2 regions of the Saccharothrix lopnurensis genome follow, and region 1 is predicted to be linked to the other one. Evidence: riboswitches for the same ligand, from Rfam matches in the RefSeq annotation. Region 1 holds a riboswitch; the other holds the start of a gene.
The links. Region 1 has a riboswitch for glycine ahead of gcvT (glycine cleavage system aminomethyltransferase GcvT). Riboswitches for the same ligand answer to the same signal wherever they lie in the genome.
Positions count from the first base shown of each region.

Region 1 (4,167 bases):
GCCACCAGGTCGACCAGCACCAGGTGCACGTCCGTGCCGCCGGTGAGCACCTTCACCCCGGCCGCGGCCGCGTCGGGCCGCGACAGGCGCTCGGCGAGGATCTTCGCGCCCTCGACCGTGCGGCGCTGGCGGTCGACGAACTCCGGCGACGCGGCGTGCTTGAACGCCACCGCCTTGCCCGCGATCACGTGCTCCAGCGGGCCGCCCTGCTGGCCCGGGAACACCGCCGAGTTGATCTTCTTGGCGAGGTCGGCCTCGTTGGTCAGGATCACGCCGCCGCGCGGGCCGCCCAGCGTCTTGTGCGTGGTGGTGGTCACCACGTGCGCGTGCGGCACCGGGCTGGGGTGCAGGCCCGCCGCCACCAGGCCGGCGAAGTGCGCCATGTCCACCATCAGGTAGGCGCCGACCTCGTCGGCGATGCGGCGGAACTCCGCGAAGTCCAACTGGCGCGGGTAGGCCGACCAGCCGGCCACGATCAGCTTCGGCCGGTGCTCCAGGGCCAGCCGCTCGACCTCGGCCATGTCGACCCGGCCGTCGGACTCGGCCACGTGGTAGGGCACGACGTGGTAGAGCTTGCCGGAGAAGTTGATCCGCATGCCGTGGGTCAGGTGGCCGCCGTGCGCCAGGTCCAGGCCCAGGATCGTGTCGCCGGGCTGGAGCAGGGCGAACATCGCGCACGCGTTGGCCTGCGCGCCCGAGTGCGGCTGCACGTTGGCGAAGCCCGCGCCGAACAGCTCCTTGACCCGCTCGATGGCCAGCCGCTCGACGACGTCGACGTTCTCGCAGCCGCCGTAGTAGCGGCGGCCCGGGTAGCCCTCGGCGTACTTGTTGGTCAGCACCGACCCCTGCGCCTGGAGCACCGACACCGGCGTGAAGTTCTCGGAGGCGATCATCTCCAGCGTGCTCTGCTGCCGGTGCAGCTCGGCGGCCACCGCGTTCGCGACCTCCGGGTCGAACTCCGCGAGGGACGTGGTGAAGTGCTCGGACATGTGGATCTTTCTCCTGTCAGCTGGTGCGCTTGTAGAACGGCAGGGCGACGACCTCCACCGGCTCGTGCCTGCCCCGGACGTCGACGAACAGCGGCGTGCCCGGCCGGGTGTGGTCGACGGCCACGTAGGCCATCGCCACCGAGTAGCCCAGCGTCGGCGACAGGGCGCCGCTGGTGACCTCGCCGACCGGGTCGCCCGCCGCGTCCAGCACCGGGTACCCGTGCCTCGGCGCGCGGCGCGAGGTGGTCTTCAGGCCGACCAGGGCGGTGTCCGCGCCCCGCTCTGCGGCGGCGGCCAGCGCCTCGCGGCCGACGAAGTCGCCCGGCTTGTCGAGCTTGACCACCCGGCCCAGGTTCGCGTGGAACGGGGTGCGGCCCCGGCCCAGCTCGTTGCCGTAGAGCGGCATCCCCGCCTCCAGGCGCAGGGTGTCGCGGCAGCCCAGGCCGGCGGGCCGCAGGTCGTGCGGCGCGCCCGCCTCCAGCAGCGCCCGCCACACGGGTGCGGCGTCGTCGGGGGCGGTGAACAGCTCGAAGCCGTCCTCGCCGGTGTAGCCGGTGCGGGCGAGCAGCACGGGCCGGCCCGCCACCTCGGTCCGGTAGGAGGCGTAGTACTTGACCGTCGACAGGTCGGTGGGGGTGAGGCCGGCGAGGATCGCGGTGGAGTTCGGGCCCTGCACGGCCAGCAGGGCGTAGTCCGCGGACCGGTCCTCGACGGTGGTGTCGAAGCCCGCGGCGCGCTCGACCAGCGCCCCGTGCACGACGGCCGCGTTGGAGGCGTTGGCCACGACCAGGTACTCCTGCTCGCCCAGGCGGTAGACGATCAGGTCGTCGACCACGCCGCCGTCGGCCTCGCAGATCATCGTGTAGCGGGCGCGGCCGACGCCGATCGCGGAGGCGTGCCCGACCAGGGCGTGGTCCAGCGCGGCGCCCGCCCCGGGCCCGGTGAGCACGATCTCGCCCATGTGGGTCAGGTCGAACAGGCCCGCCGACGTGCGCACGGCGTGGTGCTCGGCCAGCTCGCTGTCGTAGCGCAGCGGCATCCGCCAGCCCGCGAAGTCGGTGAACATGGCGCCCAGCGCCTCGTGCTCGGCGTGCAGCGGCGTGCGGCGGCTTTCCATCGGGCGGGGTCCTCCCTGGGTGCGGACATGCCGGTAGCGCCGACCGGTCGGGTCGGCGGGGCACGGGTGAAGGATGGCACGGTCCACCGGAGACTCCTCGTCGAGTGAGCCTCCCCCTCTGTCATGAGCCTGAGAGCTTCGCCGCCGTGGGGCGGCTTGCACCGTGGGCGAGGCGCGCAGGGGCGCCTGCTTTCCAGAGTTGCCTACGTCGGCGGTAGCTGTGCCTGAGAGATTCCGGGGAGGAGTTGCTCCTTCGGCGCCCCGGCTTGCCCGGGGACTCTCCCGCTCGACGTCGATGGCCGTGTTCAGTTGGTACCGCCAGACGCTAGGCGGGCCCGGGGGTCCGGTCAACCCTGGTCACAGGGCCTTGCCGGTCCGGACGCCCTCCACGACCCTGCGCTCGGCGTAGAACGACACGAACGGGATCGTGCCGGCGAGCAGCACCAGGGCCGTGCCCTTGATCGACCAGCGGGCCTTGAGCGCCAGGTCGACGGTCAGCACCAGGTAGACCGCGTAGAGGAAGCCGTGCACCGGGCCGACGACCCGCATCATGGTCTCGGAGTCGCCCACGTACTTGGCGAACATGGCGGCCACGAGCAGCAGCAGGCCGACACCGACCACGTAAGCCATGAACCGGAACCTGGTCAACGCGCCGTCCATCGCCCTACCCCTGCCTCACCGCTGGTCCCGCGCGTGCAACTCGGCGAGCATCCGGTTGTAGGCCGCCAGCTCGTCGTCCTGGTCTTCGCGCGCTCTCCTGACGGGCCCAACCGTAACGACCCGCTCCACCGGCTCCGCCACCGGCTCCTCGGGTCGGCCGTCGGTCGGCGAACCGGCCGCCTCCGCCTTGCGCCGGGCGTCCAGCTTGCGGATGCGCCACACCATGAAGGCGGGGAAGAGGCCGAACAGGGGCCACTGGAAGACGTAGCCGAGGTTCTGGAACGTGCCGCCGGCCCGGGAGAACCGCTCCCACTGCCAGTAGGCGAGACCGCAGCACACGATCAGGGAGGCCACGCAGACCAGCGCGATGGCGACTCGCTTGGGGGTGATGAGGCCCGGCACGCCTCCAGGGTACTTCGCCCGCCGGACCGGGTCGGCGGTCGGGTTTGCCGGTCTTGCCGGAGTCACCCGCGCACGGGTCGGTGGGGCCGGGGCCGGGTTTTCCGGACCGGGGATCCGGTTGCGGATCCCGGTCGGGTTCTCGGGCGAGGGCTCCTCCCACAGGAGCCCGTCCCTCGGGCGTGGGCTCCCTGACCACAGGAGCCCGTCCCTTCTTCGATCGGACTAGGCGACGCCGTCCCGGCGTTGCCTCTGCAACCTGGCCACGCACCAGGCCGCCGCACTCCCCCGACGCAGGTGCTGGAGCACCGTCATCGGCCCGAGCCGACGACCGAGGTCGGCGGGCGAGAGCCCGGCCGCCCGGTAGTCCAGAGCGCGCTGGTCCAGCGGGCTGATGCCCGCGTCCCACCACTGCTCCGCCTCGGACAGGTCGCCCACCAGCTGCCAGTAGCTGGCCGCGGCCGCGAGCAGGGCCTCGGGCACCTCGGGCGCCCGCTTCCGCATCGCCGCCACGTAGGCGGGGTCCGCGGACTCGACCCGCACCAGGCCCCGGGGACCACCACTCGCCCGCTGCACGGGGATTCCCGGAGAGGGCGGGGCTTCCGCGAGCCACGCGTCCTTGATCCGGTTCACCTCCTGCATCTCGGCGTCGTCCGAGCGCTCAGCCGCCCACTGCCTCAGCAGCTCGTCGACTCCGGAGTCCTCGACCATTCTGCCTCCTCGTCGGTCGAAGATCAGCCAATGCAGCGCACCGTATTAGCGGGTACCGACAACCGCTAGACCCCGGTTTGTCAAAAACCCTGTTACCAGCGCGTTATAGCCCTCATTCCACCCGTACGGTCCAACGAAGAGGCCCTGATGTCACCGACCGTCACCGCATTGAGCGGACCGGCCGGGGGGCTAGGCGAAGAGGCTGCGGACGAAGGTGATGATCGACTCTGCGCCCTGCTCAAGCCACCCGAGGCCGGTGCGCACACCTTCGGCCGACTCGTTCGGCTGGGT
Region 1 covers NZ_JBHSQO010000005.1:119,078-123,244, reverse strand. The annotation lists gene glyA (serine hydroxymethyltransferase) at 1-989, opposite strand, end outside; gene gcvT (glycine cleavage system aminomethyltransferase GcvT) at 1,006-2,106, opposite strand; glycine riboswitch at 2,218-2,308, opposite strand; glycine riboswitch at 2,310-2,401, opposite strand; gene ACFP3R_RS07195 (DUF3817 domain-containing protein) at 2,464-2,766, opposite strand; gene ACFP3R_RS07190 (hypothetical protein) at 2,782-3,168, opposite strand; gene ACFP3R_RS07185 (helix-turn-helix transcriptional regulator) at 3,391-3,876, opposite strand; gene ACFP3R_RS07180 (hypothetical protein) at 4,066-4,167, opposite strand, start outside.

Region 2 (4,167 bases), on a different contig from region 1:
GTCCAGCCGCCGCGCCACGTAGTTCGCCGCGGCCACCGCGGTCAGGGTCGCCCGGCGCAGGCCGTCGGCGCCCATCATCCGCACGTACGCCCACGAGATCGGCAGGATCGACGCCGAGCCCCACGGCGCGCCGCTGATCGGGCCCACGCCGGTCTCCGGGCCCGCGGCGGGCTGGAGCGGGTGGTTGGGCAGGAACGGCGCCAGGTGCGCCCGCACGCCGATCGGGCCGACACCGGGGCCGCCGCCGCCGTGCGGGATGCAGAACGTCTTGTGCAGGTTCAGGTGGGACACGTCCGAGCCGAACCTGCCGTACCGCGCCAGGCCGATCAGGGCGTTGAGGTTCGCGCCGTCCACGTACACCTGGCCGCCGGCGTCGTGCACCAGCCCGCACACCTCGCGCACGGTGTCCTCGTACACGCCGTGCGTCGACGGGTAGGTGATCATGATGGCGGCCAGGTCGTCGCGGTGCGCCTCGACCGTCTCGCGCAGGTGCCCCAGGTCGACGTTGCCCTTGTCGTCGCACTTGACCACCACGACCCGCATCCCCGCCATCACGGCCGACGCGGCGTTGGTGCCGTGCGCGCTGGACGGGATCAGGCACACGTCGCGGTGCACGTCGCCGTTGGCGCGGTGGTAGGCGCGGATGGCCAGCAGGCCCGCGAACTCGCCCTGGCTGCCCGCGTTGGGCTGGATCGACACCGCGTCGTAGCCGGTGACCTCGGCGAGCCACCGCTCCAGGTCGCCGATCAGCTCCAGGTACCCGGCGGCGTCCCCGACCGGCGCGAACGGGTGCAGCTCGGCGAACTCCGGCCAGGTGACGGGCTCCATCTCGGCCGCGGCGTTGAGCTTCATCGTGCACGAGCCCAGCGGGATCATGCTGCGGTCCAGCGCCACGTCCTTGTCCGACAGCGACCGGAGGTAGCGCAGCAGCGCGGTCTCCGAGCGGTGGGTGTGGAACACCGGGTGGGTCAGGTAGTCGGAGGTGCGGCGCAGGTCGACGGGGATGCCGTCGGCGGTGTCGGCGTCCAGGGCGTCCACGTCGGTCACGGTGACGCCGAACGCCCGCCACACCAGCCGCAGGTGCTCGCGCGTGGTGGTCTCGTCGCAGGCGACGGAGACCACGTCGTCGTCCACCCGCCACAGGTTCACGCCCAGCTCGCGCGCCGCGGCCACGACCTCGGCGGCCCGGCCCTCGACGCGGGCCCTCACGGTGTCGAAGAACTCGCCGTGCACCACCTCCACGCCGGCCTCGCACAGGCCCGCGGCCAGCACGGTCGCCATCCGGTGGGCGCGGGTCGCGATCGCCCTCAGGCCCTCCGGGCCGTGGTAGACCGCGTACATCGAGGCGATCACGGCCAGCAGGACCTGCGCGGTGCAGATGTTGCTGGTCGCCTTCTCGCGGCGGATGTGCTGCTCGCGGGTCTGGAGCGCCAGCCGGTAGGCCGGGTCGCCGTCGGCGTCCACGGACACGCCCACCAGGCGGCCCGGCAGCTGCCGCTCCAGGCCCTGGCGCACCGCCATGTAGCCGGCGTGGGGGCCGCCGAAGCCCATCGGCACGCCGAAGCGCTGGGTGGTGCCGACCACGACGTCCGCGCCGATCTCGCCCGGCGGGCGCAGCAGCGCCAGCGCCAGCAGGTCGGCGACGACGACGGCCTGCGCGCCGGCCCGGTGGATCTCCTCGACGACGGACGCGTGGTCGAGGACCGCGCCGGACGCGCCGGGGTAGGACAGCAGCACGCCGAAGAAGTCGCCGCCCAGGCCGAGGCCCTCCAGGCCCTGCGACAGGTCGGCCGTGACGACCTCGATGCCCAGCGGCTCGGCGCGGGTCTCGATGACGGCGAGGGTCTGCGGCAGCGTGTCGGCGTCGACCACGAACCGGTTCGACCTCGCCCGGCCCGCGCGGCGGACCAGCGTCATCGCCTCGGCGGCGGCCGTGGACTCGTCGAGCATGGACGCGTTGGCCACGGGCAGACCGGTGAGGTCGCCGACGACGGTCTGGAAGTTCAGCAGGGCCTCCAGCCGGCCCTGGGAGATCTCCGGCTGGTAGGGCGTGTACGCGGTGTACCAGGCCGGGTTCTCCAGCACGGTGCGGCGGATCACCGGCGGCGTGGTGGTGCCGTAGTAGCCCAGGCCGATCATCTGGGTCATCGGGCGGTTGCGGGCCGCCAGGGCGCGCAGCTCGGCCAGGGCCTCGGTCTCGGTGGCGGGCGCGGGCAGGTCCAGCACCAGTTCGCGCTCGCGGATCGAGTCGGGCACGGCGCGCTGGGCCAACTCCTCCAGGGAGCCGACGCCGATCACGTCGAGCATCCGCGACAGCTCGGCGGGCCGGGGGCCCACGTGCCGGTCGGCGAAGGGGGTGCCGTGCTCAAGAGCGGCGAGGGGGATGCGGTCCTGCGTCATGAAGCGCCTCCGGGCTACGGGCAGACTCCTGCCGTGGCCCTCCCCCTCTGTCTCCCGCCCGTCGCCGGGCGCCTGAGAGCTTCACCCGGTGGTGACCGGGCTTGCACCGTCGGCGGGGTCGGTGGCCCGACCCGCTTTCCAGAGGCGTCTCACCCACGCGGTCCTTGCGCCTGAGAGGTTCCGGGGAGGATTTGCTCCTTCGGCGCCGAGCGGGCTCGGACTCTCCCGCGCGGGATAAAGCGACTGCGCGCGAATCGTACCCAACCCGGACGCCGCCGGTCCTGCCGGCGCGACGTGGATCTCATCACCTGGACAGCGGGGTTTGAGCGGGTTTTCCAGCGGGCACATTCCCGGTACCCGACCGCGACAGGTCGTGTTCGCGCCGTGCCCGATCCGCGGTTCCGCTCACCCCACCGCCGGCCTTTCCCGCTTCCGCGCCCGGCGGTCCCCCCGCGAGCGCTCTCAGCCGGTGGCCCGGGTGCGCCTGCGGCGCGACAACTCGTCGTTGGAGGCCGCCACGACCTCGGCGCCGTCGGCGCGCTCGGCGGGGAACTCGTGGATGGTGCCGCTGATCTCCCGCATGGCGCCGCTGACCGCGATGCCGAACACGCCCTGGCCACCCTGGAGCAGGTCGACGACCTCCTCGGGCGAGGTGCACTCGTAGACCGTGGTGCCGTCGCTGAACAGCGTGATGCGGGCCAGGTCCTGCACGCCGCGGCGGCGCAGGTGGTCGACCGCGACCCGGATGTTCTGGAGCGAGACGCCGGTGTCCAGCAGCCGCTTGACGACCTTCAGGACGAGGATGTCCTTGAACGAGTACAGGCGCTGGCTGCCGGAGCCGTGGGCACTCCTTATGGTCGGGCTGACCAGGTCCGTGCGGGCCCAGTAGTCCAGCTGGCGGTAGGTGATGCCCGCGATCTGGCACGCGGCCGGGCCGCGGTACCCGACCAGCTCGTCCGGCAGCGAGGAGTCCGGGAACAGCTCGCCCTGTTCGCCGGAGCCGGAGCCCGCCCGGATGATGGGCGCTTCCTGGACCACGCCTGCCTCCCCTCGGTCCGGCCACGACGACCGGCGACCAACGTGAAGCCGCCGCAGTGCCCGAATCACACCGCGGCAATTCACCTGAGCTCGACGGTAAGACCGGCTAGGGGGCAGGTCAACGCGACGCGCGGGACGCGTCTGACCTCAACCTGAGGTAGAGGTTGAGAGAGTCGGCCGTTGTAAGCCATTCGGGTGACGTTTAGTGATCGTTTAGCGGCGGAATGCTGACGTTGTGTAATCCAGAAGTGTGACACCGGGGGGTGGCACGCGGGGTTGATCCACAACGCACCGCACACACCCGCGAGGGGTTCGGCCGCTGGTCGGACCTCTCGCAGGTGGTACTCGCCCGGCGCGGGTGGAGGGTCGGCGGCGGGGGTTTGACGGGGGTCGGCGCGGGGGCCTCCGGCGGCCGGCGCGGGCCGGGGAGGCGGGCCTCCCGGAAGTTCGCCCGACCGGTGGGTACGGCGGACGGGGCCTGAACGGCACGCCCGGGTCCGGGTCGGCGCGGCGGGGCCGCACGCCCGGGGCCCACGCACCACACCGGGACCGCTCACCACGCTCGTCCACGGGCGGGGCCGGTGGGTATTGGCGGGGCACCGGGGCCGGGCCGTCCTGGCCCGAGAAGCACGACAGGGCCCCCGCACGGGGACCCTGTCGACGAGATGACGGGAGAGCCGGCACCGCTCAGGTGTCGGCACCCCGGAAGTCCTCCGGCGACACGGAGTC
Region 2 covers NZ_JBHSQO010000003.1:40,172-44,338, reverse strand. The annotation lists gene gcvP (aminomethyl-transferring glycine dehydrogenase) at 1-2,400, opposite strand, end outside; glycine riboswitch at 2,549-2,638, opposite strand; gene ACFP3R_RS03985 (MerR family transcriptional regulator) at 2,863-3,438, opposite strand; gene ACFP3R_RS03980 (bifunctional nuclease family protein) at 4,126-4,167, opposite strand, start outside.
Region 2: another riboswitch for glycine. It lies ahead of gcvP (aminomethyl-transferring glycine dehydrogenase); the one in region 1 lies ahead of gcvT (glycine cleavage system aminomethyltransferase GcvT).